Regions from separate parts of the Streptomyces sp. NPDC059534 genome, predicted to be linked through region 2. Evidence: predicted binding sites of a transcription regulator. Region 2 holds the regulator's gene; each other region holds the start of a gene.
The links. The regulator HrcA, encoded in region 2, represses chaperone genes, less so after heat shock. The targets are predictions, from matches to a motif close to TTNGCACTCNGNNNNNCNGAGTGCNAA.
Positions count from the first base shown of each region.

Region 1 (10,023 bases), on a different contig from region 2:
GTCTGCAGGAGCTCATCAAGCTGGGGCTCGTCGAGGACAGGCCGTACAAGATCTTCGGCGCCCAGGCCGAGGGCTGCTCCCCGGTCTCCGCCGCCTTCAAGGCCGGCCACGACGTCGTCCGCCCGCAGAAGCCGAACACGATCGCCAAGTCGCTCGCGATCGGCAACCCGGCCGACGGCCCGTACGTGCTCGACATCGCCCGCCGCACCGGCGGCGCCGTGGAGGACGTGAACGACGAGCAGGTCGTGGACGCCATCAAGCTGCTCGCGCAGACCGAGGGCATCTTCGCCGAGACCGCGGGCGGCGTGACCGTCGGCGTCGCCAGGAAGCTCGTCGAGGCCGGGCTCATCGACCCGAACCTCACCACCGTCGTCCTCAACACCGGCGACGGACTCAAGACCCTGGACGCGGTGGCCGACACCTCTCAGGCGACCGTCACCATCCGCCCGAGCCTGGACGCGTTCCGCGACGCCGGCCTGGCCCTCTGAAAGGTTACGAAGACATGGCCGTGAACGTCCGCATCCCCACCATCCTCCGCACCTACACCGGCGGGCAGTCCGAGGTCCCGGCCGAGGGCACGACCCTCGCCGAGGTCATCGCCGACCTGGAGAAGAACCACACGGGCATCGCCGCCCGCGTCCTGGACGACCAGGGCAAGCTGCGCCGCTTCGTCAACGTCTACGTGAACGACGACGACGTGCGCTTCGAGCAGGGCCTGGAGACGGCCACCCCGGCCGGCGCGGGCGTCTCGATCATCCCCGCGGTGGCCGGCGGCTGCTGAGCCGTCCCGCGTCCCGTCTTTCTTGAATTGCCCCTTCCGCGACAATAAGCGGAAGGGGCAATTCTGTATGGTTGAGCGGGGTAGAGTTGGGGAAGTCCCCTCCGCTGCTCATGCCGGACGCATATGAGAAAGCGCCTCCGCGCGACAAGAAGCAGCCAAAGTGCCTGCGCGTTGTGTACGTTCTGCGCCTTTTGCCGGGCCCGACTTGCCCCGTCATCCAGGGGATTCTCCCCAATTCCCCTTTCCGTCGCGCCGAGAATTCTCGCTCGAATGACCTGTTGCAGAGGGCAGTTGGGCAGATACATTCAGCGGCGGTCGACGCGTTCCGGCGCAGGGTCTGACCCGGGTCCGCGAAGTGCGGGTCCCGCGCAAGGGCCAGTAATAGGGGAGTTAGGCATGGCTCAGGGCACCGTCAAGTGGTTCAACGCGGAGAAGGGCTACGGCTTCATCGCGGTCGACGGTGGTGCGGATGTTTTCGTCCACTACAGCGCGATCCAGATGGATGGCTACCGCAGCCTCGAAGAGGGACAGCGAGTCGAGTTCGAGATCTCGCAGGGCCAGAAGGGTCCGCAGGCGGACATGGTCAAGCTCGCCGTCTGAGCGCGGCGCGATCGGCCACCGACGCAACGCCGTCGAGGGGTCCGCATCCCTGAGGGGATGCGGACCCCTCGCGCGTTCCCGCGCGCCCCCGCGCGCCCCACTCGTCACGTCCCGATCATCGAGAGTCGCTTGCACTCTCCTATGCCGAGTGCTAATCATTGGCGTTAGCACTCGGAAGGTGAGAGTGCTTACGAGGATCGGGCAGACGAGGTCCGCGGCCAGGTGGGGCAAGGAACCATCGGGCACGCAGGCCGTCCGTCGCGGGCGTCGGCGCGGTCCTGGAGCGTTATCCACCCCATGTCCGGGAGGACCACTTCACATGGCCAAGATCATCGCGTTCGACGAGGAGGCCCGGCGCGGTCTCGAGCGCGGCATGAACCAGCTCGCTGACGCCGTCAAGGTCACCCTCGGCCCCAAGGGCCGCAACGTCGTCCTCGAGAAGAAGTGGGGCGCCCCCACGATCACCAACGATGGTGTCTCCATCGCCAAGGAGATCGAGCTCGAGGACCCGTACGAGAAGATCGGCGCCGAGCTGGTCAAGGAAGTCGCCAAGAAGACGGACGACGTCGCCGGCGACGGTACGACCACCGCCACCGTCCTCGCCCAGGCGCTCGTCCGCGAGGGTCTGCGCAACGTGGCCGCCGGTGCCAACCCGATGGCCCTCAAGCGCGGTATCGAGAAGGCCGTCGAGGCCGTCTCCGGCGCCCTGCTCGAGCAGGCGAAGGATGTCGAGACCAAGGAGCAGATCGCTTCCACGGCCTCCATCTCCGCCGCCGACACCCAGATCGGCGAGCTCATCGCCGAGGCGATGGACAAGGTCGGCAAGGAAGGCGTCATCACCGTCGAGGAGTCCCAGACCTTCGGTCTGGAGCTGGAACTCACCGAGGGCATGCGCTTCGACAAGGGTTACATCTCGGCGTACTTCGCCACCGACATGGAGCGCATGGAGGCGTCGCTCGACGACCCCTACCTCCTGATCGTCAACTCCAAGATCTCCTCGGTGAAGGACCTGCTCCCGCTCCTGGAGAAGGTCATGCAGTCGGGCAAGCCCCTGCTGATCATCGCCGAGGACGTCGAGGGCGAGGCCCTGTCGACCCTGGTCGTCAACAAGATCCGCGGCACCTTCAAGTCCGTCGCGGTCAAGGCCCCGGGCTTCGGCGACCGTCGCAAGGCCATGCTGAACGACATCGCCATCCTCACCGGCGGCACGGTCATCTCCGAGGAGGTCGGCCTCAAGCTGGAGAACGCGGGCCTCGACCTGCTGGGCCGCGCCCGCAAGGTCGTCATCACCAAGGACGAGACCACCATCGTCGACGGTGCCGGTGACAGCGAGCAGGTCGCCGGTCGCGTGAACCAGATCCGCGCCGAGATCGAGAACAGCGACTCGGACTACGACCGCGAGAAGCTCCAGGAGCGCCTGGCGAAGCTCGCCGGTGGCGTCGCGGTCATCAAGGCCGGTGCCGCGACCGAGGTCGAGCTCAAGGAGCGCAAGCACCGCATCGAGGACGCCGTTCGCAACGCGAAGGCGGCCGTCGAGGAGGGCATCGTCGCCGGCGGTGGCGTGGCCCTGCTCCAGGCGTCGAGCGTCTTCGAGAAGCTCGAGGCCGACCTCACGGGTGACGAGGCCACGGGCGCGAACATCGTGAAGCTGGCCCTTGAGGCCCCGCTGAAGCAGATCGCGATCAACGCCGGCCTCGAGGGCGGCGTCGTGGCGGAGAAGGTCCGCAACCTGCCCGTCGGCCACGGCCTGAACGCCGCGACCAACGAGTACGTCGACCTCATCGCCGAGGGCATCATCGACCCGGCGAAGGTCACGCGCTCCGCGCTGCAGAACGCCGCGTCGATCGCCGCGCTGTTCCTCACCACCGAGGCCGTCATCGCCGACAAGCCGGAGAAGGCGTCCGCGCCGGCCGGCGGCGGCATGCCGGGCGGTGACATGGACTTCTGATCCTCCGGGATCGGTGGTTCATCGCTGAACGCGACCGAGGGCGGCACTCCCATCAGGGGGTGCCGCCCTCGGGCGTTGTGCCGGACGGTGATCAGCGCACGTCGACGTAGTCCGGTGCGGCGACCGGGGCGTGGAAGTGCGTGGCGTCGCCCCAGTACCGGATGCGCCAGCTGCCGTCGGCGGTGGCCTTCGCCTTCAGCGTGACCTTGCCGGTGGACGCCGAGCGGCCGGTGGCGACGTTGCGCCAGGTCGTCGAGCCCTTCGCGAGGAACTGCAGGGCCACGGCCCCGTTCCCGTACGCCCGCCAGGCGCCGCCCGTGTAGTGCTGGAGGGTGGCGGTGGTGGTGAGCGTGCCGCCCTTGGCGACCGGCTCGGGACCGGCGTTCAGGCCGATGACCCGGGCCTCGGTGCGGGCCAGCCGGAAGACGGCGCTCGCGGTGCCGGCGAGAACGTCGGTCTCCGGGTGCCGGAACCGGTAGTAGCCGCCGCGGCTGGCCGCCGTCATGGTGGTGGAGTAGCGGTCGCTCGCCGTGGTGAGGGCGATCCGACGCCAGGCGGTGCGGCCGTCCGGCGAGACCTCCAGGTACAGAGGCTCGTCGAAGTACGCCTCGGGGTCGTACGTGGCGCGCAGGGTGCCGGTCGCCGTGACCTTGCCTTCGTTCGTCAGGACGCGGGACCCGACGAGGATCCGGGCTTCCTGCGGCATGGCGAGGGGGCCGCCGACCGGGGTGGCGAACTGCTGGTACGGGTCGACAGGGGCGACGAGCCACCTTTCGACGCGCAGCCCCGGAAGGGCCGGGATCGTCGCCGTGAAGCGGCCGTCGGCGTCCGTGGTGACGACCTTGGCGAAGCCGCCCTCGGACGTGCTGTACCGATCCGGGCCGACCCGGACCTGCTGGCCCTCGACGGGCGTGCCGTTCTGCGGGTCGGTCATCCGGCCGGTGACGACCGCCTGCCCGCCGGGGAGGATCCGGACGCGGTCGGCGGTCGCCTGCACGGCCACGGTGTGCGGGCGCAGGGTGTAGAGGGTGTGGCCGTACGAGATGCTGCCGTGCACCTCGTCGCTCTCCTCGGCGAAGGAGGCCCGGAACTCGTCACCCGGCTTGACGTCCGCGTACGCCTGGCCGGTGAAGGCGCCCGTCTCCGTGGTGACGGGGGACTGCACCGGGCTCTCCGTCGGCGTGATCCGCTTGACGCCGACGGACCGGCCGGTGATCGGGACGAGGTCGCCCGAGCCGGGCTGGACGCCGGTCAGGGTGCCGCTGGGGACGGTGGTGCGGTCGTCCCAGCCGGGAGTGGAGAGGCCGAACGCCAGCTGCGGCTTCAGGGTGAAGTCGAGCGTGCCGGCGTCGGTGCGGGTGCTGGTGTTGCCCTGCGAGTCGGTGGCCGTGACGTCGATGGAGTACCGGCCGAGGGCGGGCAGCCTGCCGCCGTCCTCGGTGAGCTTCAGCGGGTCGGCCGAGGTCAGTCCGAAGCGGCCCTTGGCCCATTCGTACTCGGGGACCGAAGGGATCTCGGCGACGACGGTGTCGCCCTTGCGGATCGTCGCGGCGACCTTGGCGACCGTGACGCCGGGGACGTCGCTCCAGGCGGTCACCTGGAAGATGCCGCGCTCGTAGTCGTTGGTGACGGCGTGTCCGATGCCGATCGGGGACGCGGCGGGTGCGTCGGCGGCCTGCGCCGGGGTGCCGGCGGTGCCGAGGAGCAGGGCGGTGGCGACGGCCGCTGCGAGCGTGGTGGCGGAGGCCCGCCGCAGGTCAGAGCGCATCGATGTACTTCACCTTCGTCTCGCTGTGGAAGTAGCCGCTCGCGGACTGCTTCACCATCGCCCAGGTGCCGTCGCCGTAGTTGGTGGCGCGGAAGCTGAACGAGCCGTTGCTGCCGGTGGCGACGTCGCGGGTGACCCAGTACCACTCGGAGTAGCCCTTGGGCTTGAACACGAGCATGACCTTGGCGCCCTTGAGGGGCCGCCAGGCGCCGGCGGTGTACTGCTGGACGGTGCCGGAGACGGTCATCTTGGAGTTCACGCGGGGCCGCGAGGGGCTGATGGTGAAGGCCGAGAAGCGCGTCGGGATGCGGCTGAGCCGGATGGTGCCGGTGACCTTGCCGACGAGCTGGTCGGTCTCGTAGTGGTACAGCCGGTACATCGCGTTGTGGTACGCGGGGGCGGAGATGTCGAACGGGCAGCCGCCCTCGGTGCCGCCCTCGGCCTTGCCGTTGGCGAGGTTCTTCCAGGTGCGCCCGTTGTCCACGGACGCCTGGAGGAAGACGTACTGGTCCCAGCAGACGAAGGTGTTCGCGGACAGCTTGCCGGTGGCGCGGACCGTGCCGTACTCGTCGAGGGCGACGCGGACGCCGCCCCAGGCGAACTGCTGCGGGACGGCGATGGAGCCCTGGTCGTAGGCGCGGGTGGCGTAGTACACGGACGGCGCGAGCGAGGTGTACACCTGCGTCGTGTACGAGGCGCGCGCCGGGTACGAGAAGGAGCCGTCGGCCGCCGCCGCGCCGCTGCCCATGAGTCCGGAGACCGCGAGGGAGTTGTACTCGGGCTTGCCGGAGGTGGTGATGAGCGGCGCGCCCGCGTACGGCTTCCAGCCGTCGGGGGTGAGGCGCTCGACGCGTCCGGTGACGGTGACGTTCGTGCCCGCCTGGACCCGGTACTTGTTCAGGTCGGCGGTGAGCCGGTACGAGGTCTTCTCCACGCCGACCGAGGGGACGGTGGTGCGGAGGTTGGCCACGGTGTCGGCGGCCTGGGCGACGACGACGGCGGTGCCGCCGCGGATCTCGGCGTTCGGGGAGAACGGCACCGTGAAGGTGCCGTCCTCACCGGTGGTGGCCGTGGTCGTCAGCGTCTTCCACTGGTCCGAGACGAGGTTGAACGTGACGTTGACGCTGGTGCCCGGGCGGGCGGGCGTGACGGTTCCGGTGGCCGGGTCCCAGGTGGTGGCCAGGCCGGAGAGGACGACCTTCCGCTCGGTGAGGCTGGTGGTCTTCCGGTCGAAGGAGAGCGTGGAGACGCCGGTGTGCAGCTTGTGGACGTACGTGCCGCCGGTCCACCGCTGGACGGTGCCGCCGGACAGCCGGTACTCGACGACGACCGGGTAGGTGCCGTACGCGGTGCCCTCGGGCAGCTGCGGCGCCGTGTCGGTGGTGTAGCCGTAGGGCCGGCCGGTGTCGTTGTCCCCGGAGTGCCACGTCAGGGCGTCGGTCGACGCGAGCACCGTGGCGTCGGGGGCGGCGGAGGACATGACGCTGACCTTCAGCCACAGCGGATCGCCGCTGATCTGGACGCCGAGCTTGGCGTCGTCGGTGGTGAAGGTGGCGGACACCTCGCCGGCCGCGTAGGCGGCCGGGGCGGTGACGACGGCGGGTACGGCGATACCGGCCGAAAGTGCGAAGACGGCGGCCGCACGGACAAAGGCGTGCGGAAGCCTGCGCGTGGTGCGCGGCAAGAGGACCCCCCACAGGTCTGAGAAGGCGGCGTCGCCGTTGGTCGTGGCGGCCGCGTAGCAGGAACTTTAGCGCTCACCTGTTGAACATGTTCATTCGCTTTACGGGAGTGCCGGGGTGATCCTGGAATGAGTACGTGAGGCGCTTGGGGCCGGTTGGGGTGCTTGCGGTGCTTGCGGTGCTTTCGGTGTACGGAACCGGGAAGGGGTCGCGACCATGGTCACCCTGCTGACGACACCGGCCGATCGTGAGCTGGTCATCACGCGCACCTTCGACGCCCCGCCGGCCCGCGTCTGGGAGGCGTGGACGCTCCCCGAGCACGTACGGCGGTGGTACGGGGCGGCCGCCCTGACCACGACGGTCGTCGACATCGACCTGCGGCCCGGCGGCGCCTGGCGGTGGGGGCAGACCGCGCCGGGCGGCCAGCAGATCGTCTTCTCCGGCACGTACGAGGACGTCGTCCCGGCCGAACGGCTCGACTACACCGAGGTCTTCGAGCAGATGCCGGACGCCGCGCCGGTCCGAGTGAACCTCGCCTTCGACGCCACCCCCGACGGCGGTACGGCCCTGACCAGCACCTCCTTCTGGCCGTCGAACGACATCCGGGACCAGGCGCTGGCCGCCGGCATGGAGGCGGGGGTGCGGGAGCAGTACGACCGGCTGGCGGAGTACCTGACGTCGATGTGAGGGACCGCCGGTGCCGGGCCGCCGGTGCCGGCCCGTCGCCTCAGGCGGCCGCGGCGGCCGCGCGGTGGCTGCGGAAGGTGCGCCGGTAGACGTCCGGGGGGACGCCGAGGGCGTTGTGGAAGTGCCGGCGCAGGGTGGCCGCCGTGCCCATCCCCGTCCGGGAGGCGATGAGTTCGACGCTGTCGTCGGTGGTCTCCAGGAGCTCCTGGGCTCGGTGGATGCGCTGGGTGTGCAGCCAGCGCAGCGGCGTGGTGCCGGTGGTGGCGGTGAAGCGGCGGGTCAGGTTGCGGGTGCTCATGTTCACCCGGCGGGCCAGGTCGGGCACGGTGAGCGGCTCGTGGAGCCGCGCGCTCGCCCAGTCGAGGAGATCCGCGAACGCGTGCCCGGTGTCGGCGACCGTCGGCGCGGCGACGTACTGCGCCTGACCGCCGGCGCGGCGGGCCGGCACGAGGAGCCGGCGGGCCAGCTCGGCCGCGACCGCGGCGCCGTGGTCGGCGGTGACGAGGTGCAGGCACAGGTCCATGCCGGCGGCCTTGCCGGCCGAGGTCAGCACGTTCCCGTCCTCGACGTAGAGGATGTCGGGGTCGACGTCGACCAGCGGGTAGCGGGCCGCGAGGTCGTCGGTGTGCGCCCAGTGCGTGGTCGCGCGGCGGCCGTCCAGCACCCCGGCCGCCGCCAGGACGAACGCCCCGGTGCACAGCGACACGATCCGCGCGCCCCGGTCGTGGGCCGCCCGTACGGCGGCCAGGAGTTCGGCCGGCGGCTCGGCTTCGGTGTCCGTGCACGCCGGGACGATCACGGTGTCCGCGTCCGCGAGCGTGTCGAGCCCGTGCGGGGTGTCGATCCGGAGCCAGCCGGTGTTGAGGCGGGCCGCGCCCGGCGGCGCGCAGACCGTGAACTCGTACCATCCGTCGGTGATCTCGCGGTCCACGCCGAAGACCTCGCAGGCCGCGGCGGCCTCGAACAGCATGGCTCCGTCGTAGACCGCGAGGGCCACAGATGTCATGTCCGTGAGTCTACGCAGCGCGCCGGAACAGTCCGGTCCAGAGGAACGACTCGCCGAACACGGGGGATTCGGCCGGCTCGTCGCGCATCCGGCGCAGCTCGACCTCCGTCAGCCCGGCGAAGATCGCCCGCAGTGACCGGTCCGTGTAGGCCAGGCCGCCCTCCAGCCTCCCCCGCCGATAGAACTCGGCGTCCGGCAGCTCCGAGCCCATGCCGCCCTCCCCGGCCGCGAACGCGGTCAGCGCGACATGCCCGCCGGGCGTCAACACCCGTTCCAGGAAGGCCAGATAGGTGACACGGCGGTGCGGCGGCAGATGGTGGAAGCAGCCCGAGTCGTACACCAGGTCGTACGGCCCGTCGAGCGCCGCCGTGAAGGCGTCCCCGCACACGAACCGGACGCCGTCGGCCCCCGCCTCGCGGGCCCGCTCCCGCGCCCAGCCGATCGCCGCCCCCGACAGGTCGACCGCGTCCACCTCGTAGCCGAGCGACGCGAGGTACAGCGTGTTCCGCCCCGGTCCGCATCCCAGGTCCAGCACCCTCCCGCCGTCCGGCAGCAGTCCCCGCTCCCTGTACGACACGAGGTTCTCGTCGGGCTTCTCCACGAAGAACGGCACCGGCTTCCCCCGGTCCTCGTAGAACCCGTCCCACCACGCGGCCCCGTCTTCCGTCCAGCGGTCACCACCCCCCGCGAACAGTCCGTCGAGCAGCCCCAAAACGTCCTCGATCGTGCGCACGCCACGGTCGTCCTCGCCCATGCGGATCTCCCCTCCGAGTCCCCCTCAGAATAGTGGCGACCGCGATAAAAGCCCAGGCCAGAGGCGGTTTCCCGATCTGTTGTGGGCCTGCTGGACGGCGTGCCGCGCGGCGCCCGGGACCCGGATGCGGCCCCGGCGTCCGGAGCGCCCGAAACCCGCCTCCAGGGCCGGGAAGGGGCCCTCCCGGGCGTGGCGCGGGTGGCTTTCCGGAGTGTCCGGCGGCACCCGGCCGGCTCCCTCCCCGGGGCCGCGGCGGCGGCCGGTCCCGGTCCCGGGGCCGCAGGAAGGAAAGGCGTCAACCTGACGGATGCCCCGCTCCCGCACTCCGGCCGAAAGTCTCCGGGTGTGAACCCGGCCGTACCCGCCCGGACCGGCCCTCCCCGCCGTGCGGCGCCGCACGGCGCTGTCCGGTAGGCGACGGACGGGATTGGCCGGACTGCCGGGTTGTCGCCGGAGCCGGGGGCCGGTAGCGGCATTGGCGGGCGGGGGCCGGCTGCCCATCATCGTGCGGGGTGGGACGGAGTGACCGGCGGGGAAGGGGCGGCCGTGCGGACGACGGAGGTTCTGGGGGTGGGGGACGGGTGACTTCGTTCACGGGGCAGCGCCTGGGGAGGCTCATCGCCGAGCGGACCGGGGACCCGGCGCTCGGGCACGACGCCGAAGTCGTCGGCAGGGTCCTGCCGTTCAAGGTCAGCGCCCATGTCGTCGACGAGCTGGTCGACTGGTCGCGGGCACCCGACGACCCGCTCTACCGGCTGGTGATGCCGCACCGGGACATGCTGGCGCCCGCGGACTTC
Region 1 covers NZ_JBHWAQ010000042.1:25,315-35,337, reverse strand. The annotation lists gene thrC (threonine synthase) at 1-488, shown strand, start outside; gene ACFVZH_RS33905 (MoaD/ThiS family protein) at 503-781, shown strand; gene ACFVZH_RS33900 (cold-shock protein) at 1,178-1,381, shown strand; gene groL (chaperonin GroEL) at 1,701-3,329, shown strand; gene ACFVZH_RS33890 (hypothetical protein) at 3,421-5,097, opposite strand; gene ACFVZH_RS33885 (hypothetical protein) at 5,087-6,781, opposite strand; gene ACFVZH_RS33880 (SRPBCC domain-containing protein) at 6,996-7,466, shown strand; gene ACFVZH_RS33875 (helix-turn-helix domain-containing protein) at 7,507-8,472, opposite strand; gene ACFVZH_RS33870 (class I SAM-dependent methyltransferase) at 8,483-9,226, opposite strand; gene ACFVZH_RS33865 (KamA family radical SAM protein) at 9,808-10,023, shown strand, end outside.
Region 1: the regulator HrcA is predicted to act here: its motif matches at 1,510-1,536, upstream of groL (chaperonin GroEL).

Region 2 (10,023 bases):
ATCGGCGCGGGGCCCGACCACGTCAGCGCGTACGCCCTGATCGTCGAGGAGGGCACACAGCTGGCCCGGCGCATCCGGCGCGGCGAGGTGCCGATGACCGACGACGACGTGCACGCCGACCGGTACCTGATCGCGGACGCGGCCTTCGAGGAGGCGGGCTTCAGCTGGTACGAGGTGTCCAACTGGGCCACCTCGGAGGCCGGGCGCTGCCTCCACAACGAGCTGTACTGGCGCGGCGCGGACTGGTGGGGCGCGGGGCCGGGGGCGCACTCGCACGTCGGGGGCGTGCGGTGGTGGAACGTCAAGCATCCCGGTGCGTACGCGGCGGCGCTGGCCGGCGGGAAGTCGCCCGGTGCCGGGCGGGAGCTGCTGTCGGACGAGGACCGGCGGGTGGAGCGGGTGCTGCTGGAGCTGCGGCTGCGGGACGGGTGCCCGTTGGAGCTGCTGCGGCCGGACGGACTCGCGGCGTCGCGGAAGGCGCTGGAGGACGGGCTGCTGGCGGCGGGGCCGTACGGGGAGGGGCGGGCGGTGCTGACGTTGCGGGGGCGGTTGCTGGCGGATGCGGTGGTGCGGGACCTGGTGGATTAGGGGCGCGGCGTTGGCTGCGCCGCCGCCCCCCTGTGCCTTGGCCCTCACCCGCAGAGCGCCGTGCTGTGCCGTGGCATGCCCTGGTGCGGGTGCGGGTGCGGGTGCGAGTGCGGAAGCCTAGGCCCGGCAACGGGCGCCGTTCCGTTGTGCCCACCCGTTCCGCCCCTGCGGAACGATTGCCCACAACGGGGTGGGCTGGCCAGGGGTGGGTGGGGACCGCCCCTGCGGAACGATTGCCCACAACGGGGTGGGCCGGCCGGGGGTGGGGACCGCCCCGGCGGAACGAATGCCCACAACGGGGTGGGCCCGGACCGGCCGGCCGGGGGTGGGTGGGGACCGGGCCAGGGGGGCGATTGGCCGCGATGGGCCGGGCTATGGGGCTGTTACGTGGTCGATGAGGTGTTCTACGGCGCCGAGGAGTTCCGGTTGGAGGTCCTTGTAGGAGTGGACGCGCTTGAGGATGGCCTGCCAGACGGCGCCGGTGTTGTCGGAGGGCCAGCCGAGGGCGTGGCAGACGCCGGTCTTCCAGTCCTGGCCGCGGGGGACGGAGGGCCAGGCGGGGATGCCGAGGGAGGCGGGCTTCACGGCCTCCCAGATGTCGATGTAGGGGTGGCCGACGATCAGGACGTCGGGGGAGGTCACCTGGGCGGCGATCCGGGACTCCTTGGAGCCGGGGACCAGGTGGTCGACGAGGACGCCGAGGCGGGCGTCGGGGGCCGGGCCGAACTCGGCGACGATGGACGGGAGGTCGTCGACGCCCTCCAGGTACTCCACGACGACGCCTTCGATGCGCAGGTCGTCGCCCCAGACGCGTTCGACGAGCTCGGCGTCGTGGCGGCCCTCGACGTAGATCCGGCCCGCGCGGGCCACGCGCGCGCGTGCGCCCGGCACCGCGACGGAGCCCGAGGCCGTACGGGTGGGGCGGGCCGGGGCGGCGGACGGGCGGACGAGGGTGACGACCCGGCCCTCCAGGAGGAAGCCGCGCGGCTCCATCGGGAAGACCCGGTGCTTGCCGAAGCGGTCCTCCAGGGTCACCGTGCCGGCCTCACTGCGGATCACCGCCCCGCAGAAGCCCGTCGTCACCTCCTCGACGACGAGGTCGGGGTCCGCCGGGATCTCGGGCACGGCCTTCGGCTTCTTCCAGGAGGGCGTCAGGTCCGGGTCGTAGCTGCGCATTCGGGCGACGTTATGACACCTCGAAGCGCTGTGCCAGTTCCTCGCGCTGGCGTCGCACGAACGCGGCGTCGACCACCGCGCCGTGCCCCGGTACGTACAGCGCGTCCGGGCCGCCGAGGCCGAGCAGCCGGTCCAGGGCGTCCGGCCAGCGGGACGGGAGCGCGTCCGGGCCCGCCTGGGGCTCGCCCGACTCCTCGACCAGGTCTCCGCAGAAGACGACCTCGCGGTCGCCGGGGACGCACAGGGCCAGGTCGTGGCCCGAGTGGCCGGGGCCCACGTTCGCCAGGAGGACCTGCCGGCCGCCCAGGTCGAGCGTCCACTCGCCGAAGACCACGTGGCGCGGCGCCACCAGGACGTCCACCGCCTCCGCGGCCGCCGCCGGGTCGAGCCCCTGCGCCACCGCGTCCCCGCGCAGCGCCTCCCGCTCCCGGTCCTGGGCGAGGAGGACGTCCGAGCCGACCGCCCCGAAGACCTCCGCCCCGGCGAAGGCCGCCGTGCCGAGAACATGGTCGAAGTGCGGATGGCTGAGTGCGATGTGTGTCACTCTCCGGCCGCCGGTGAGGGCCGCGATCTGTCCCCGCAGCTCCGCGCCCTCCGCGAGCGAGGAGCCCGTGTCGTACAGCAACACGCCCCGTTCCCCCAGGACCAGTCCGACCGTGGCGTCCCAGCCGGGCAGCCGTCGCCGGCCCACCCCGTCCGCGAGACGCTCCCATCCGTGCGCTTCCCAATCCGCGTTCATGCCGCGACGCTAGCCGGTGGGGGGACCGCCTCCTTGCCAGGAGCGATGCCCGCCGCCGTACACTGACCGGGGATCGCTGGCACTCGGACCGGGTGAGTGCCAAAAGCGGAGCAACCGTAACGACGACGACAGCTGGAGGTGCGCACGATGCTCAGCGAACGCAGACTCGAGGTGCTGCGCGCCATCGTCCAGGACTACGTCGGGACGGAGGAGCCGGTCGGCTCCAAGGCGCTCACCGAGCGGCACAAGCTCGGCGTCTCGCCCGCCACCGTGCGAAACGACATGGCGGTCCTGGAGGAGGAGGGCTACATCGCCCAGCCTCACACCAGCGCGGGCCGCATCCCGACGGACAAGGGTTACCGGCTCTTCGTCGACCGGCTGGCCGGCGTCAAGCCGCTGTCGACGCCCGAGCGGCGCGCCATCCACAACTTCCTCGACGGCGCGGTCGACCTGGACGACGTCGTCGGCCGTACGGTCCGGCTGCTCGCCCAGCTGACCCGTCAGGTCGCCGTCGTCCAGTACCCGTCGCTGACCCGTTCGACCGTCCGGCACGTGGAGCTGCTCTCGCTGGCCCCGGCCCGCCTGATGCTGGTCCTCATCACGGACACCGGCCGGGTCGAGCAGCGGGTCATCGACTGCCCCGCGCCGTTCGGCGAGACCTCGCTCGCCGACCTGCGGGCCCGGCTCAACAGCCGGGTCGTCGGCCGCCGGTTCGCCGACGTGCCGCAGCTGGTGCAGGACCTTCCCGAGTCCTTCGAGGAGCTCGAGGACCGCGCCACGGTCTCCACCGTGCTCGCGACCCTCCTGGAGACCCTCGTCGAGGAGCACGAGGAGCGGCTGATGATCGGCGGCACCGCCAATCTCACCCGCTTCGGACACGACTTTCCCCTGATGATCAGGCCGGTCCTGGAAGCCCTGGAGGAGCAGGTCGTGCTCCTCAAGCTGCTGGGCGAGGCCAAGGAATCGGGCATGACCGTACGCATCGGGCACGAGAACGCCCACGAGGGGCTGAGCTCCACGTCCGTCGTCTCGGTCGGCTACGGTTCGGGCGGCGAGGCAGTCGCCAAACTCGGCGTGGTCGGACCGACCCGCATGGACTACCCCGGAACGATGGGAGCGGTACGCGCAGTGGCACGTTACGTCGGACAGATCCTGGCGGAGTCGTAAGTGGCCACGGACTACTACGCCGTACTCGGCGTGCGCCGCGACGCGTCCCAGGACGAGATCAAGAAGGCTTTCCGGAGGCTCGCCCGCGAGCTGCACCCGGACGTCAATCCCGATCCGAAGACGCAGGAACGCTTCAAGGAGATCAACGCCGCCTACGAGGTCCTGTCGGACCCGCAGAAGAAGCAGGTCTACGACCTGGGCGGCGACCCGCTGTCGGCCTCCGGCGGAGGCGGCGCGGGCGGCTTCGGCGCCGGTGGCTTCGGCAACTTCTCCGACATCATGGACGCCTTCTTCGGCACGGCCTCGCAGCGCGGCCCGCGCTCGCGGACCCGCCGGGGCCAGGACGCCATGATCCGTCTGGAGATCGACCTCAACGAGGCGGCCTTCGGCACCACCAAGGACATCCAGGTCGACACGGCGGTCGTCTGCACGACCTGCTCGGGCGAGGGCGCCGCTCCCGGCACCTCCGCGCAGACCTGTGACATGTGCCGCGGCCGTGGCGAGGTCTCCCAGGTCACCCGGTCCTTCCTGGGCCAGGTCATGACCTCCCGTCCCTGCCCGCAGTGTCAGGGCTTCGGCACCGTCGTCCCGACGCCGTGCCCCGAGTGCGCCGGCGACGGCCGGGTCCGGTCCCGCCGCACCCTCACCGTCAAGATCCCGGCCGGTGTCGACAACGGCACCCGCATCCAGCTCGCGGGCGAGGGCGAGGTCGGCCCCGGTGGCGGCCCCGCCGGCGACCTGTACGTCGAGATCCACGAGACGCCGCACGACACGTTCCAGCGGCGTGGTGACGACCTGCACTGCACGGTCACCATCCCGATGACGGCGGCCGCGCTCGGCACCAAGGTGCAGCTGCAGACGCTGGACGGCCTGGAGGGGATCGACATCCGCCCGGGCACGCAGTCCGGGCAGTCGATCCCGCTGCACGGCCGCGGCGTCACGCACCTGCGGGGCAACGGCCGGGGCGACCTGATCGTGCACGTCGAGGTGCAGACCCCCGGCAAGCTGGACGCGGAGCAGGAGCGGCTGCTGCGGGAACTGGCCAAGCTGCGCGGCGAGGAGCGGCCGACCGGTCAGTTCCAGCCGGGGCAGCAGGGGCTGTTCTCGCGGCTGAAGGACGCCTTCAACGGGCGGACCTGACCGGATCCGGAGACGACGGGAAGGGGCGGGGCGGCGGTGAGCCGGCCCGCCCCTTTCCCGTTTCCGGAGGAGCGGTTCCGCCCCCCTTTCCCGTTTCCGGAAGGGCCGCTCCGCCCCTCCCCGGTTTCCGGAACCGTTCCTTCCGGGACCTGACGTACGGATTCGGCCCGCAAGCAGGGGCATGACACGATGCCCATATGTCCACCACCGCACTGAACGATCTCTCTCGGTTCCCGATCGTGCAGGCCCCCATGGCGGGTGGCGCCTCCTGTCCCGAGCTCGTCGGAGCCGTCTGCGAGGCCGGGGCGCTCGGCTTCCTGGCCGGCGGTTACAAGACGGCCGGTGGCCTGTACCAGGAGATCAAGCAGGTACGCGGGCTCACCGCACGCCCCTTCGGCGTCAACCTCTTCATGCCGCAGAACGGGCGGCCCGCCGACCCCGCCGCCGTCGAGGTCTACCGCCACCAGCTCGCGGGCGAGGCCACCTGGTACGAGACCCCGCTCGGCGAGACCGACGACAGCCGCGACGACGGCTACGACGCCAAACTGGCGATCCTCCGGGAGGACCCGGTCCGCGTCGTCTCCTTCACGTTCGGCTGCCCCGAGCCCGAGGTCCTCGCCTCCTTCGCCCGCGTCGGCACGTACACGATCGTCACCGTCACCTCCGCCGATGAGGCGCTCACCGCCCAGCGGGCCGGCGCCGACGCCGTCTGCGTCCAGGGCATCGAGGCCGGCGGTCACCAGGGCACCTACCGCGACGACCCCGCCGACGAGGGCGCCCCCGGCACCGGGCTGCTCGCCCTCGTCGCCCAGGTCCGCGAGCGCGTCGCGCTGCCGGTCGTCGCCGCCGGCGGGATCATGCGCGGCGGGCAGATCGCCGCCGTCCTCGCCGCCGGGGCCGACGCCGCCCAGCTCGGCACCGCCTTCCTCGGCTGCCCCGAATCGGGCGCCCACCCGCTGCACAAGCGGGCCCTGACCGATCCGCTGTTCACCCGGACCGCCCTCACCCGGGCCTTCTCCGGACGCCCGGCGCGCGGCCTCGTCAACCGCTTCATGCGCGAGCACGGGCCGTACGCCCCCGCCGCCTACCCCGAGATCCACCACCTCACCGCCCCGATCCGCAAGGCCGCCGCCGCCGCGGGCGACGCCCAGGGCATGGCCCTGTGGGCCGGCCAGGGCCACCGGCTCGCCCGCGAACTCCCCGCCGGGCAGCTGGTCGAGGTGCTGGCCGCCGAACTCGACACCGCCCTCTCCGAGCTGGCTCACAGGAGCGCCCCATGACCGCACCCGTCTTCGTCGTCGACACCCTCCCCGACACCAGGCTGTTCGTCCTGGACGGGTCCGAGGGGCGGCACGCCGTCTCCGTGAAGCGGCTGCAGCCGGGGGAGGACGTCGTCCTGACCGACGGCCGGGGCCGCTGGGCCGACTGCGTCGTGTCCGCCGTGGAGGGCAAGGACCGGCTGACCGTGGAGACCTCGTCCGTGCACGAGGACGCCCCGGAGGAGCCGCGCATCACCGTCGTCCAGGCGCTCCCCAAGGGCGACCGGGGCGAGCTGGCCGTCGAGACGATGACGGAGACCGGCGTGGACGCGATCGTGCCGTGGGCGGCGTCCCGCTGCATCACCCAGTGGAAGGGCGACCGCGGCCTCAAGGCCCTCGGCAAGTGGCGGTCCACCGCGCGCGAGGCCGGCAAGCAGTCGCGCCGCACCCGTTTCCCCGAGGTCGCCGACCTGATGAGTACGAAGCAGGTCGCCGCGCTTCTCGCGGGCGCCGACTTCGCGGCCGTCCTGCACGAGGACCGCGACCACCCCAGCGGGGCGCTCGCCACCGCCGGACTGCCGGAGAAGGGCTCGATCGTGCTGGTCGTCGGACCCGAGGGCGGCGTCTCGCCCGAGGAGCTCGCCGTGTTCGAGGCGGCCGGCGCGAAGCCGTACCGGCTCGGCCGCAGCGTGCTGCGCACCTCCACGGCGGGCACGGCCGCGACGGCCCTGGTCCTCGGCCGCACGGGCCGCTGGAGCTGAGCCCTGACCGGCCCCGTCAGGGTGTCGTAGAGGGGCCAGGCGTTCTCCTCGCGGACGCCGTGGGTGGTGGGGAGGAGGCTGCGGGCGGCGGCCTCCTCCAGGAACCGGCGGACGACGCCCGGCCGGTCGAGGTCGAGGACGGCGCCGCCGGTCGAGGCCACGTCGCCCAGGCCGAACGGGTATCCGGCCACGATGCGGCCCGGACCGTCCCGGAAGACCGGCCGGAGCTGCGCGTGGCGGTGCTCCGCACGGCGCAGCGAGAGCACCGTCCGGCAGCCGGGGTGCCGGTGCCGGACGTGCCGGAGCCACGCGGTGCCGTCCACGGTCAGCCTGCGCGGCGCGCTCTCCCGTCTCATGCCGCGCACCCTGCGCGCCGCGCCCCGCCGAACCCGGTGGACAGCGGCCCCCGGGGAATCCTTAGGCTGGCCGCATGGCCGACGAGTCCCCCCTGATCCGCAGTCTGCGCGCCGCCGTGGCCGCCGCCCCGGGCGACGTGCCCCTGCGCCTCCACTTCGCCGAACTCCTCCTCTCCGAGAGGCGCAACGACGAGGCCGTCGCGGAGGCGGCGGTCGCGCTCCAGCACGCACCGGGGGACGCGGACGCGCGTGCGCTGATGATGCGGGCGATGGGGATGCCGCCGACGGAACCCCCGCGGCCCGCGCCCGCCGCGGAACCCCCGCGGCCCGCGCCCGCCCCCGCCGTGGAGCCGGGACCCGCGCCCGCCCCGGCCTCCTCGGAGCAGGTGCCCGCGTCCGCGGAGGGTGCGCCCGAGCCGGCCGGGAACGATCACGGCTCCTTCGACTGGGCCGCCGCCGAGCAGCAGGTCCAGGACCTCGTCGGGCCGCGTTTCCTGGAGGAGCCGCAGGCCGTGGGCGCCGACGGGCCGGTGGGGGACGCCGCCGCGTGGGACGTCGACGCGCCGGGGGCCGTGCGCCTCGCCGACGTGGGCGGCATGGAGGAGGTCAAGGACCGCCTGGAGGCCGCCTTCCTGGCGCCGATGCGCAACCCCGAACTGCGCAAGCTGTACGGCAAGTCGCTCCGCGGCGGCCTGCTGCTCTACGGGCCGCCCGGCTGCGGCAAGACGTTCATCGCGCGGGCCGTCGCGGGCGAGCTGGGCGCGAACTTCCTCACCGTCTCGCTCTCCGACGTCCTCGACATGTGGATCGGGGCCTCCGAGAAGAACATCCACGACATCTTCGAGACGGCCCGACGCCAGGCCCCCTGCGTCGTCTTCCTCGACGAGCTGGACGCCCTCGGCGCCAAGCGTTCCCGCACGCACTCCAGCGGCCTGCGCAATGTCGTCAACCAGCTCCTCACCGAGCTCGACGGCATCGCGAGCGGCGCCGGCAACGAGGGTGTCTTCGTGCTCGCCGCCACCAACGTGCCCTGGGACGTGGACATCGCGCTGCGGCGGCCCGGCCGCCTCGACCGCACGCTGCTGGTCCTGCCGCCGGACGCCACCGCCCGGGAGGCGATCCTCCGCTACCACCTGCGCGAGCGCCCCATCGAGGCCGTCGACCTCGGCAAGCTCGTGAAGGCCACCGAGGACTTCTCCGGCGCCGACCTCGCGCACGTCTGCGAGTCGGCCGCCGAGGTCGCGCTCCTCGACTCCGCCCGCACCGGCTCCGTACGGCTGATCACCACCAAGGACCTGCTCGGCGCGGCCAAGCAGATCAAGCCGTCGACGGAGCCGTGGTTCGCCGCGGCCCGGAACGTCGCCATGTTCGCCAACGAGGGCGGCCTGTACGACGACCTCCTGGCCCACCTCAAGCGGAAGCGCAAGCTGTGACCGGCCAGGGCGGCCCGACCGCGCTGCTGCGCGCCGAGGCGCTGTACGACACCGGGCGGTACGCACAGGCCGGGGCCCTCGTCGCCCAGTACCTGGCGACCGATCCCGACGATGCCGAGGCCCTCGTGCTGCTGGCCCGCTGCCACCACCGCAACGGCGACGGGCCCGCCGCCCTGACCGCCGTGGACCAGGCGCTGCGGGCCGAGCCCGAGCTGCTCGGGGGCTGGCTGATGCGGGTCCACATCCTCCTCGCCGCCAAGCGGTTCCCGGAGGCCGAGGCATCCGCCCGGCACGCCGTCGCCCTCGCCCCGCAGTACTGGGGCACCCACTACGCGCTCGGCACCGCCCTCGCGGAGCACGGCGAGCACGCCCGCACACCGGGGCGCACCGTCGAGGCGTACGAGGCGGCCCGGGCCGCCGTCGCCCTGGCCCCCGAGGAGGACGCGGCCCACTTCCTGGTGGGCCTGACCGCCCAGCGCCGGGGCGACCGGGTCACCGCGCAGCGGGCGTACGAGACGACGCTGCGGCTCAACCCGCAGAGCAGCGAGGCCCACAACAACCTGTCGCTGCTGCGGCTGCGGCGCCGCTGGTTCCGGCGCGGTGCCTGGACCCAGGCCGCCGAGGGCTTCGTCGCCTCCGCCGCGCTCGACCTCCAGGACCGCAAGGCCCGCTACAACCTGGAGGCCATGGCGTGGAACACCGCGGCCGGGGCCCGCTGGGTGGCCCTGCTCGGCTTCATCGCCTCCGCCGTCGCCATCGCCTGGATCCCCGACGGCGCGACCTGGTCCGACGCGGCCGGACCGCTCCTGGCCGGCGGGGCCGTGCTCCTCGGCGCCTGGACCGGCTGGGCGGTGTGGATGGCCCGCCGGGTGCCGCCGCGGCTGCGCCGGCCCCTGCTGCTCGTGGCGCGCAACTGCCGGCCCGTGCTGTTCATGGCCGGGGCCGTCGGGCTCCTCGGCCTCTACTCGCTCGCCTCGCTCGTCCTGTGGTTCTTCGACTCGGGCGTGGTGAGCGGGTTCGGGACACCGCTGTTCTGGGCCGTGATCATCACGTACTGGGTGAGCCGCTCGGCTCTCAACCGGCGCGCCCCGAAGGACTGACCGGGGAGGCGGCGGAGCCGGGGGCGGCCGATAGCATGCCCGTGTACCGACCGACAGAGGCGAGGAGGCCCGGGCCATGGCCGGAGAGCCGCAGAGCGACTGCCTGTTCTGCAAGATCGCGGAAGGGGAGGTGCCGGCGACGATCGTGCGCGAGACCGAGACCACCGTCGCGTTCCGTGACATCAACCCGCAGGCGCCCACCCACGTGCTCGTGATCCCGCGCCTGCACTACCCGGACGCCGCCTCCCTGGCCGCCGCCGCGCCGACCGTCGCCGCCGACGTGCTGCGCGAGGCCGGCGAGGTC
Region 2 covers NZ_JBHWAQ010000003.1:158,786-168,808, forward strand. The annotation lists gene hemW (radical SAM family heme chaperone HemW) at 1-588, shown strand, start outside; gene ACFVZH_RS04945 (DUF3097 domain-containing protein) at 961-1,764, opposite strand; gene ACFVZH_RS04950 (MBL fold metallo-hydrolase) at 1,775-2,503, opposite strand; gene hrcA (heat-inducible transcriptional repressor HrcA) at 2,651-3,670, shown strand; gene dnaJ (molecular chaperone DnaJ) at 3,671-4,810, shown strand; gene ACFVZH_RS04965 (nitronate monooxygenase) at 5,008-6,090, shown strand; gene ACFVZH_RS04970 (16S rRNA (uracil(1498)-N(3))-methyltransferase) at 6,087-6,830, shown strand; gene ACFVZH_RS04975 (ATP-binding protein) at 7,261-8,619, shown strand; gene ACFVZH_RS04980 (tetratricopeptide repeat protein) at 8,616-9,719, shown strand; gene ACFVZH_RS04985 (histidine triad nucleotide-binding protein) at 9,796-10,023, shown strand, end outside.

Region 3 (10,023 bases), on a different contig from region 2:
GAAGTCGAGCTCCAGGCCGAAGGTGTTGGACTCCTCGACGGTGATGACACCGTCCTTGCCGACCTTGTCCATCGCCTCGGCGATGAGCTCGCCGACCTGCTGGTCCTGCGCGGAGAGCGCGGCGACGGCGGCGATGTCGGACTTGTCCTCGATCGGGCGCGCGGTGGCGAGGAGCTCCTCGGAGACGGCCTTGACGGCGGCGTCGATGCCCTTCTTCAGGGCGGCCGGGGAGGCGCCGGCGGCGACGTTGCGCAGACCCTCGCGGACCAGGGCCTGGGCGAGCACGGTGGCGGTGGTGGTGCCGTCACCCGCGATGTCGTTGGTCTTGGTCGCCACCTCCTTCACCAGCTGGGCGCCGAGGTTCTCGTACGGGTCGTCGAGCTCGACCTCGCGGGCGATCGTGACACCGTCGTTGGTGATGGTGGGGGCACCGAACTTCTTGTCGATGACGACGTTGCGGCCCTTGGGGCCGATCGTCACCTTGACCGTGTCGGCAAGCTTGTTGACGCCGCGCTCAAGGGCGCGACGGGCGTCCTCGTCGAACTTCAGGATCTTCGCCATGGGAGCGGTTCAGCCCTCTCGGATTCAGGTGGAACGAACTGCGCCCCGGGGCGCCTGGAAAGGTGCCTCGGGGCGCAGCTCAAAGCATCTGCTTCAGGTACTTCGGGTACTTCGGTGAATTACTTCTCGATGATCGCGAGCACGTCGCGAGCCGAGAGGACGAGGTACTCCTCGCCGTTGTACTTCACCTCGGTGCCGCCGTACTTGCTGTACAGCACGATGTCGCCGGTCTTGACGTCGAGCGGCAGACGCTCGCCGTTCTCGAAGCGGCCCGGGCCAACGGCCAGGACGACGCCCTCCTGGGGCTTCTCCTTGGCCGTGTCCGGAATGACCAGGCCAGAGGCGGTGGTCTGCTCGGCGTCGAGCGGCTGGACCACAATGCGGTCCTCGAGCGGCTTGATGGCAACCTTGGAGCTGGTGGTCGTCACGATCCGACCTCCCCCTTCGGAGATCTCACGGGGCTAACTGTCTGGGTGGCGACCAGGTGGATCCGTCGTCGCGGGTGCCGGACCTGCCCGTCGCCGTGTTGGCACTCTCCAGTGGGGAGTGCCAGAGCCGAGACTATGACCGCGATTAGCACTCGGTCAAGCGGAGTGCCAATTCATCGCCCTGTGGCGTGACGCGACGGCGTTCCGGCAGGTCGTGTGCCGGGTCCTCGCACCCCTTGGCGTCCACCGCTTCCCGTACGCGCTCCCGCGCCTCCTGGCGTACGCCGTCCCGCGCCTCCCGGGCCGGCGTGGGCCGGGGTCCCACCCGTTCCGCCGCCTTGCGGCCGAGCCGTTCGATCGGGTCGACCGAGGAGGCGCAGGCCGGGAGGGCGAGGAGTGTGGCGGTCACGGCCAGAGCGGCGGTCCACCGCCGTGCCCGCGTTCTCACACGTAGTCCTCGAGTTTCGCGACCGCGTACCCCTTGGAGGTGATCACGTTCATCACCCGTCGGATCATGTCCGGCATGGTGCCCTTCCAGTCCTGCTTGCCGCGGAAGTGGGTGAGCACGATGTCGCCGGGGTGCAGGTCGCGGTCCCACTCGCGCCACTCCATGTGGTCGGGGAACGCCTCGGCCGCCCAGAGCGGGACGGCCTTGACGCCGCAGGACTTGGCCGCGCGCAGGGTGTCCTCGTTGTAGTTGCCGTAGGGCGGGCGGAAGAGCGGGGGCCGCTTGCCGAACTGCTTCTCGATGATCTGCTGCATGCCGCAGATCTCGCGCTTCTGCTGGCTGTAGGAGAGTCCGGGCAGGTAGCGGTGGTTGAGGGTGTGGTTGTGCAGGGAGACCCCGGACTTCTGCATCTTCGCGAAGTAGCCGTAGTCGTCGTTGACGACGTAGTCGCTGAGGAAGGCGCTGTAGGGGATGTCGAGTTCCTTCATCATCCGCAGCAGGGCGGGGTCCTTCTCCGCGCCGTCGTCGATGGTGAGGAAGACGATCTTCTGCTTGGTCGGCACGGTGGTGAAGACGGGCGGGAGGCCCTCGCCGTCCGTCTCGAAGCCCTTGCGGGTGGTGATCCTCGGCTTGACGGCGGGCGGGGCCGGGGCTTCCAGCGGGGTCCGGGTGAGGCCCCACTTCTTGGCGGCGAGCGCGCGGGCGGCGCGCTGCTTGCGGATGTTGTCGAGGTAGGCGTTGAGTGCGCCGGAGGCGCTCTGGGCGCCCGGGGCCCGTTGTCCGGCGGCGGGGGCGGGGGCTCCGCCGTCCGGTTCGGCGGCGCCGGAGCAGGCCGTGGCCGCCGAGGCGAGGGCGGCGACGAGGAGGGCGGCCCCGAGGGCCCGACGACGGGGGTGGGGCGCGCCGATCACCATAAATTCTTCCTTTTGTCGTACGAGCTGCATGGCGCCGCATCCTGTCAGCGCGGAAGCCCCTCCACGGGTCGCGACACCGCCGTACCGCCCCACCGTCCCCCGGCCGGCCCACAGTGGCGCAGGGCCCACAATGGGACGGGTGACCGACCTCGCCTCCTTCACCCCCCTGCTCGGCCCCGAGGGGCAGACGCTCCTCACCGCCCTGCGCGACTACGACCCCGCCCAGGAGCTGGCGGTCGCCTCCCGGCTGCGCCGCGACCACCCCGCCGAGCTCGTCACCGCGGCGCTCGGCCAGGCACGGCTGCGGCAGCGGGCGGTGGCGAAGTTCGGCGCCGAGGACGCGTACCGGATGTACTTCACCCCCAACGGCGTCGAGCAGTCGACCCGCGCCTCGGTCGGCACGTACCGGGCGGCCCGGCTCAAGGAGCTCGGTGTCGGCGGCGTCGCGGACCTCTGCTCCGGCATCGGCGGCGACGCGATCGCCCTCGCCCGCGCCGGGATCTCCGTCCTCGCCGTCGACCGCGACCCGCTGACCGCCGAGGTGGCCCGCGCCAACGCCGAGGCGCTCGGGCTCGCGGAGCTGATCGAGGTGCGGTGCGCGGACGTGACCGAGATCGACACCAGCCCGTACGACGCGGTCTTCGTCGACCCGGCACGGCGCGGCGGCCGGGGCAGGATCTTCGACCCGGAGGCGTACTCCCCGCCGCTCTCCTGGGCCGTCGAGGCGGCCCGCAAGGCCCCGCGCGCCGCCCTGAAGGTGGCGCCCGGCATCCCGCACGAGGCCGTCCCCGAGGACGCCGAGGCCGAGTGGATCTCGGACGGCGGGGACGTGAAGGAGGCCGTGCTCTGGTTCGGTACGGAGCCGGGCGCCCGCCGGGCCACGCTGCTGCCCTCCGGCGCCGGGCTCATCGGCCGGGGACTGCCGGACCCGGCGGTCCGGCCGGTCGGCCGCTACCTGTACGAACCCGACGGCGCCGTCATCCGCGCGCACCTCGTCGCCGAGGTCGCGCAGGAGCTGGGCGGCGGTCTGATCGACGAGACGATCGCGTACGTCACGGCGGACGCGCTCACCCCCACCCCGTACGCCGCCGCCTACGAGATCACCGACGAACTCCCCTTCAACCTGAAGAAGTTGAAGGCGCTGCTGCGGGAGCGCGAGGTCGGCACGCTGACCGTGAAGAAGCGCGGCTCGGCCGTCGAACCCGAGGAGATCCGGCGCAGGGTGAAGCCGAAGGGCCCCAACGCGGCGACGGTGCTGCTCACTCGGGTCGCGGGAGCCCCGACGATGCTGATCGGCCGGCCGGCGGGCGGGGGCCGGTGAGCCGCACCGCGAAGCGGTAGTGGCCGACGGCCTTCGCCAGGCCGGTCAGCCCGGTGATCCAGAGGATGAGGGCGGCGCCCATGCCGTAGGCGACCAGGCCGTAACCGCCGTCCTCCCAGCGGGCGCCCGCGGGCACGGCGAAGCCGAGCCAGAGGCCGACCCCGCACATCGCGAAGGACAGGAGCAGCCAGCAGGCGCTGAGGGCGGGGGCGCGCAGCCGGGCGTCCGTCGGGCCGTGCCGGTCGAGCGCGGCCCACTGGGTGAGCCGTTCGCGGACGGTCCGGTCGCGCCGGTGGCCGCGGACGGTCATCCACACGGCCGGGACGAGGACGCCGATGCCGAGGACGGACGCGAAGACACCGGTCAGGACGGTGAGCGGGTCGCGCAGCGGGCCGCCGAGCGCCGTCAGCAGCACGCCGACCAGCCCCCAGCCCAGTTCGAGCAGCGCGAACCAGACCAGGAACATCACGAGCCGGCCCACGCCGAGCAGTCGCCGTCCCAGCGCGTCGAGCGCCAGCGCCCGGTCGGCGATCCGCGCCTCCCGGTCGGGCCAGCTCCGGAGCTCGGCGGGCGGGGGCGGGGGCGGCAGCGGCATACGCGGGGACATGCCCAGCACCCTAGGCGTCGCCGCCGGGCATCCGCACAGGGCCTCCCCCGCCAGGATCCACCGACTCCCCCGCCCGCGCCCGCAGCAGGGCCCGCTCGCTCTCGTTGCGGGTGAGGGCCGCGGCCCGCTCGAACTCCGCGCGCGCCTCCGCCGCCCGCCCGAGCCGGGCCAGCAGATCGCCCCGGACGCTCGGCAGCAAGTGGTAGCGCGCCAGGGCCGGTTCGGTGGCGAGCGCGTCGACGACCCTGAGGGCCGCGGCCGGGCCCTCGGTCATCGACACGGCGACGGCGCGGTTCAGTTCGACCACCGGGGAGGGCGCGAGGACGCCGAGCCGGCCGTACAGCGCGGCGATCGTCGCCCAGTCCGTCTCCTCGTACGAGGCCGCCCGCGCGTGACAGGCGGCGATCGCGGCCTGGAGGGCGTACGGGCCGTAGGAGCGCCCGTCGCCGGCCCTGGCCAGGGCCGCGAACCCGCGCCGGATCAGCAGCCGGTCCCAGCGCCGCCGGTTCTGCTCGGCGAGGAGCACCGGCCGCCCGCCGGGTCCGGTCCTGGCCGCCGTCCGGGACGCCTGGAGTTCGAGCAGGGCGGCGAGCCCGTGCACTTCGCCCTCCTCGGGCATGAGCGCGGCGAGACCGCGGGCGAGCCGCAGCGCGTCCTCGCACAGGCCGGGCCGCAGCAGGTCGTCGCCCGCGGTCGCCGCGTACCCCTCGTTGAAGATCAGGTAGACGACCTCCAGGACGGAACCCAGCCGGGCCGCCCGGTCCTCCCCGTAGGGCACCTCGAACTCCACGCCCGCCCTGGCGAGGGTCCGCTTGGCGCGGGTGACGCGCGCCGCGACGGTCGCCTCCGGGACGAGGAAGGCGCGGGCGATCTCGTCGGTCCTGAGCCCGCCGACGAGCCGCAGCGTCAGCGCCGCCCGCGCCTCGGCGGAGAGCACCGGGTGGCAGGCGGTGAAGACGAGCCGCAGCACGTCGTCGTCGATGTCGCCGGGTCCGGACGGCTCGGGGTCGTACGACTCCTCCGTGAGCGTCCGGCCGACCTCCGCCAGCTTCCGGGCGTACGTCTCGCGCCGCCGCACGAGGTCGACGGCCCGGTGCTTGGCGGCGGCCGTCAGCCAGGCGCCCGGCCGCTCGGGGACACCTGACCGCGGCCACTGCTCAAGGGCGGAGACGAGCGCGTCCTGGGCGATCTCCTCGGCGATGCCGACGTCGCGCACGATCCGCGCCACGGTGGCGATGATCCGCGCCGACTCCATCCGGAAGACCGTCTCCAGCGTGCTCTGCACCGTCACGGATCACATGACAGCACACCGCGGGTCAGCCCTCCGGCATCTCCTCGACCTCGCGGACCTCGAGACCGACCTTCCACTGCGGCGGGTGGACGGCCAGGAAGCGCTTCCCCCACTCGACGGCCTCGGCCATGTCCTTGCACTGGAGCATCGCGTAGCCGCCGACGACCTCCTTGGTCTCGGTGAACGGCCCGTCGGTGTACGACAGCTTCCCGTCCGACCAGGTGATCCGGGTGGACTCGGCGGTCGGCCTCAGCCCGGCGGTGTCCAGCATGGCGCCGGCCTTGGTGATCTCCTCGAAGAGCGCGCCCATCCGCTGCTCGAAGCCGGGGTCGGCGCTCTCCATGTCGATGGTGTTCTCCTCGATGCGGACGAGGGACAGGAAGCGGGGCATGACGACTCCTCGGGTGGTGCGGTGGCGGGGCCGTTCCCCGCCTTCCACACATACGTCGAACGGGAGGGGCCCGCATCGACACCACGCCCGGGAAAGCTTCTAGACGTAGTCCTCCAGGCGGGCCACGGTGAAGCCCTGCTCCTGTATGCGGCGCAGCATCGTCGCCGTCATCTCCGTCATCGTCCGGCCCTTGAGCTCGGACGGGCCGCGGAAGTGGGCCAGGATGATGTCGCCGGGGTGCAGCTTCCGGTCGCCGCGCTGGTACTGCATGTTCTTGATCTGCATGGACTCGCGCCACAGCACGATCGCGTCCACGCCGCACTCCCCCGCCGCCGCGCGCGTGGCCTCGTTCCAGTTGCCGTACGGGGGCCGGAAGAGGCGCGGGGCCGTGCCGTACCGCTGCTCCAGCCTCGTCTGCTGGCCGCAGATCTCCCGGCGCTGGGCCTCCTGGGAGAGGGTGCGCAGGTTCGGGTGGGTGAGGGTGTGGTTGGCGAGGCCGTGGCCCTGGGCGACGAGCGGGGCGAAGTAGCCGTAGTCGGCGCGGATGGCCGCGTCGGTGAGGAACATCGTGACCGGGATCCCGAGGTCCCTCATCATCGTGACGAACCCGGGGTCCTTCTCGGCCCCGTCGTCGATCGTGATGAAGACGATCTTCTCGCGGGTGGGTATCTCGCTGATGACGGGCACCGGGCCGCCGGGCGGGCGGACCACCGGCTTGACCGCGGGCGGGGCCGGCGGGGCGGCGAAGGGCTTGAGCCCCCACCTGCGGTACGCGGCCGCCCGGGTACCGGCGGTTCCGGGCGCCCGGTGCGCCCCGGCCGCTCCGCCGGACGACCCGCCGGACGCCTCGGCGGGGGCCCCGCGGGACGCCTCGGCGGTCGGGGGAGCCGTGGGGGCGGGGGCGGCGACGGGGCCGTCCTCCGCCGTGCAGCCGGTCACCAGGAGGGCGACGGCGGTCAGGGCCGCCCACAGCGCGATCGTCTTCTTCACACGCTGTGGGATGCCCGACGGATTCGAAAGGTTGCTCGGGTGTCGCCTATTCGACCGATTCGAAGCGCCAGCGGTGGACCGGACGGGTGATCAGCTCCGCGTCCGGCTCCGGCAGCTCGGGCAGCTCGGCGTCGAACGCCTCCGCCTCCCACCAGGTGAGGACGAGGACCCGGTCCTGCGGGGCCCGGAAGATCTCCCGGCGGACCGGCTCCCGGGCGAGGACCTGCGCCCGCGCCCACTCCAGGAGCTCGGCGCCCCGGTCCTGAGCGGCCCGCGCCTCCCACATGAGGGTGAGCCTCACGAGTACAGGTTCTCCTTGCTGACCTCGTGCACGTGATCGTGACCGTGGTCGTGGGAGCGACCGGGCACGTGCGGGTCGGTCACCGGCAGGGACGAGTCGGCCGACAGCTCCAGGTCGGAGGCCGGCCGGTTGCGGGCGACCATCTCCGAGCCGAGGGCCGCGACCATCGCGCCGTTGTCCGTGCACAGGCCGGGCCGGGGCACCCGCAGCCGGATGCCGGCCCGCTCGCAGCGCTCCTGGGCGAGCGCGCGCAGCCGCGAGTTGGCGGCGACGCCGCCGCCGATCATCAGGTGGTCGACGCCCTCGTCCTTGCAGGCCCGGACGGCCTTGCGGGTGAGCACGTCGACGACCGCCTCCTGGAAGGACGCGGCCACGTCCCGGACGGGCACCTCCTCGCCGGCCGCCCGCTTGGCCTCGATCCAGCGGGCCACGGCGGTCTTGAGGCCGGAGAAGGAGAAGTCGTACGCGGGGTCGCGGGAGCCGCTCAGACCGCGCGGGAACGCGATGGCCGCCGGGTCGCCCTCCCTGGCGAGCCGGTCGATGACCGGTCCGCCGGGGAAGCCGAGGTCGAGGACGCGGGCGATCTTGTCGAACGCCTCGCCGGCCGCGTCGTCGATGGTCGCGCCCATCGGGCGCACGTCGGAGGTGATGTCCGCGGAGAGCAGCAGCGAGGAGTGCCCGCCGGAGACCAGCAGCGCCATCGTCGGCTCGGGCAGCTTGCCGTGCTCCAGCTGGTCGACGCAGATGTGCGAGGCCAGGTGGTTGACGCCGTAGAGCGGCTTGCCGAGCGCGTACGCGTACGCCTTGGCCGCCGAGACGCCGACGAGCAGCGCGCCCGCGAGGCCGGGGCCCGCGGTGACGGCGATGCCGTCGAGGTCCTTCGCCGAGACGCCGGCCGTCTTCAGGGCGCGCTCGATCGTCGGGACCATCGCCTCCAGATGGGCGCGGGAGGCGATCTCGGGCACGACGCCGCCGAAGCGGGCGTGGGTGTCGACGCTGGAGGCGATGGCGTCCGCGAGGAGCGTGGTGCCGTGGACGATGCCGACGCCGGTCTCGTCACAGGAGGTCTCGATGCCGAGTACGAGCGGTTCGTCAGCAGCCATCAGTCATTCCAGCCATGGGTCGGTACGGGCATCAGATCTCGGTTCCGGTTCCTTGAACGGTCAGTCGCATCACGAGCGCGTCCACGTTTCCGGGCTGGTAGTAGCCGCGCCGGAAACCGATGGGCTCGAAGCCGAAGCGCTCGTAGAGCTTCTGGGCCCGGGTGTTGTCCACGCGCACTTCGAGGAGGACCTCGTCGCACTCGAAGGCGGTGGCGTGGTGGAGCAGGTCGGTGAGGAGCCGGGCGCCGAGCCCGGTCCCCCACTGGTCGCGGGAGACGGCGATCGTCTGCACGTCGCCGAGTCCGCCGGCCGCGGCGAGTCCCGCGTAGCCGACGAGCCGCTGCCCGCCGTTCTCCCCGGGGGTCTCCGCGACGATGTAGCGGCGGGTGGCGCCCGGCCCCCGGGAGTGCGCGAGCTCGGACCAGAACATCCCCTCCGACCAGGCGTCCTCGGGGAACAGCTCCGCTTCGAGCGCGAGCACGGGCGCGATGTCCCACCAGCGCATCTCCCGCAGCACGGCTGTCACTGGGGGGTGACCACCTTGTAGTTCTTCGGCACCTGCGCGTCGGGGCGCCGCAGGTACATCGGCAGCGGGTCGAGGAAGCCGTCCCCGCCCGCGGCCAGCCGCTCGGCCGCGAGCGCGGCGAGCGCGGCCGCCGACTGGTGCTCGGGGTCGCGGGCGTCGGGGAAGGCGTCGGGGTAGAGCCGGGCGCCCGCGCCGACGACCGGGAGGCCGGCGAGCCGCTCGGCGATGTCGGCGGGCCGGTCGACGGCCGCGTCGGTCACGCGCGTGCGGGAGTCGTCGTACCGCGCCCAGTAGACCTCCTTGCGGCGCGCGTCCGTGGCGACGGCGAAGGGCTCGTCGAGGCCGGCGGCGTACGCGAGGCCGTCGAGGGTGCACAGGCCGTGGACCGGCACACCGAGGGCGGAGGAGAAGGTCGCGGCCGTGACCAGGCCGACGCGGAGCCCCGTGTACGGGCCGGGGCCGACGCCGACGACGACGCCGGTGACCGCGTCGATCTTCAGACCGGCTTCCTTGAGGACCCGGTCGACGGCGGGCAGCAGCAGCTCCCCGTGACGGCGGGCGTCGACCTGGCTCGACGAGGCGACGACGGCCTCGCCGTCGTGCAGGGCGACGGTGACGGCGGGGGTGGCGGTATCCATGGCGAGCAACAGCACGCGAACAGCCTACGGCTCCGGGGCCCGGTGCCCCGAACCTCGGGTCGGCGGCTGCTACCGTCACCCTTCGATACGTTCGTACGAGAGGTGGGCACGGTGGCACGGAGCAGCTCGGGATTCGTGGCCGGGCTCACGGTGGCGGCCGTCGCCGCGGTCGCCTTCCTCGCCTACCAGGCTTCGGCCAGTGCCCCCGCCGACCTGTCGGTGAAGCCGCGGACGCCGGGCGCCTCCGTCCCCTCCGTCTCGCCGAGCGGCGGTCCGAAGCAGCCGGCCGCGAACCCGCTGGCGGTGCCGGCGGGCTCGGGCGGCGGCGAGCGGGTCGTGTACGCGCTCACCGACCGCCGGGTGTGGCTGGTCGACGCCAAGGGCAAGGCGACCCGCACGTTCGCGGTGATGCCGAGCACGGTGGATCCGCTGCCGGGGGCCTACAGCGTGACCTCGCGCTCGGGTTCGGTCCGCGGCTCGGACGGCGTGCAGATCGAGCACGTG
Region 3 covers NZ_JBHWAQ010000007.1:46,586-56,608, forward strand. The annotation lists gene groL (chaperonin GroEL) at 1-561, opposite strand, end outside; gene groES (co-chaperone GroES) at 681-989, opposite strand; gene ACFVZH_RS10870 (hypothetical protein) at 1,135-1,398, opposite strand; gene ACFVZH_RS10875 (polysaccharide deacetylase family protein) at 1,434-2,351, opposite strand; gene ACFVZH_RS10880 (methyltransferase domain-containing protein) at 2,482-3,672, shown strand; gene ACFVZH_RS10885 (hypothetical protein) at 3,611-4,279, opposite strand; gene ACFVZH_RS10890 (RNA polymerase sigma factor) at 4,290-5,534, opposite strand; gene ACFVZH_RS10895 (YciI family protein) at 5,596-5,961, opposite strand; gene ACFVZH_RS10900 (polysaccharide deacetylase family protein) at 6,061-6,951, opposite strand; gene ACFVZH_RS10905 (hypothetical protein) at 6,998-7,252, opposite strand; gene tsaD (tRNA (adenosine(37)-N6)-threonylcarbamoyltransferase complex transferase subunit TsaD) at 7,249-8,355, opposite strand; gene rimI (ribosomal protein S18-alanine N-acetyltransferase) at 8,387-8,860, opposite strand; gene tsaB (tRNA (adenosine(37)-N6)-threonylcarbamoyltransferase complex dimerization subunit type 1 TsaB) at 8,878-9,534, opposite strand; gene ACFVZH_RS10925 (hypothetical protein) at 9,655-10,023, shown strand, end outside.
Region 3: the regulator HrcA is predicted to act here: its motif matches at 1,088-1,114, upstream of groES (co-chaperone GroES).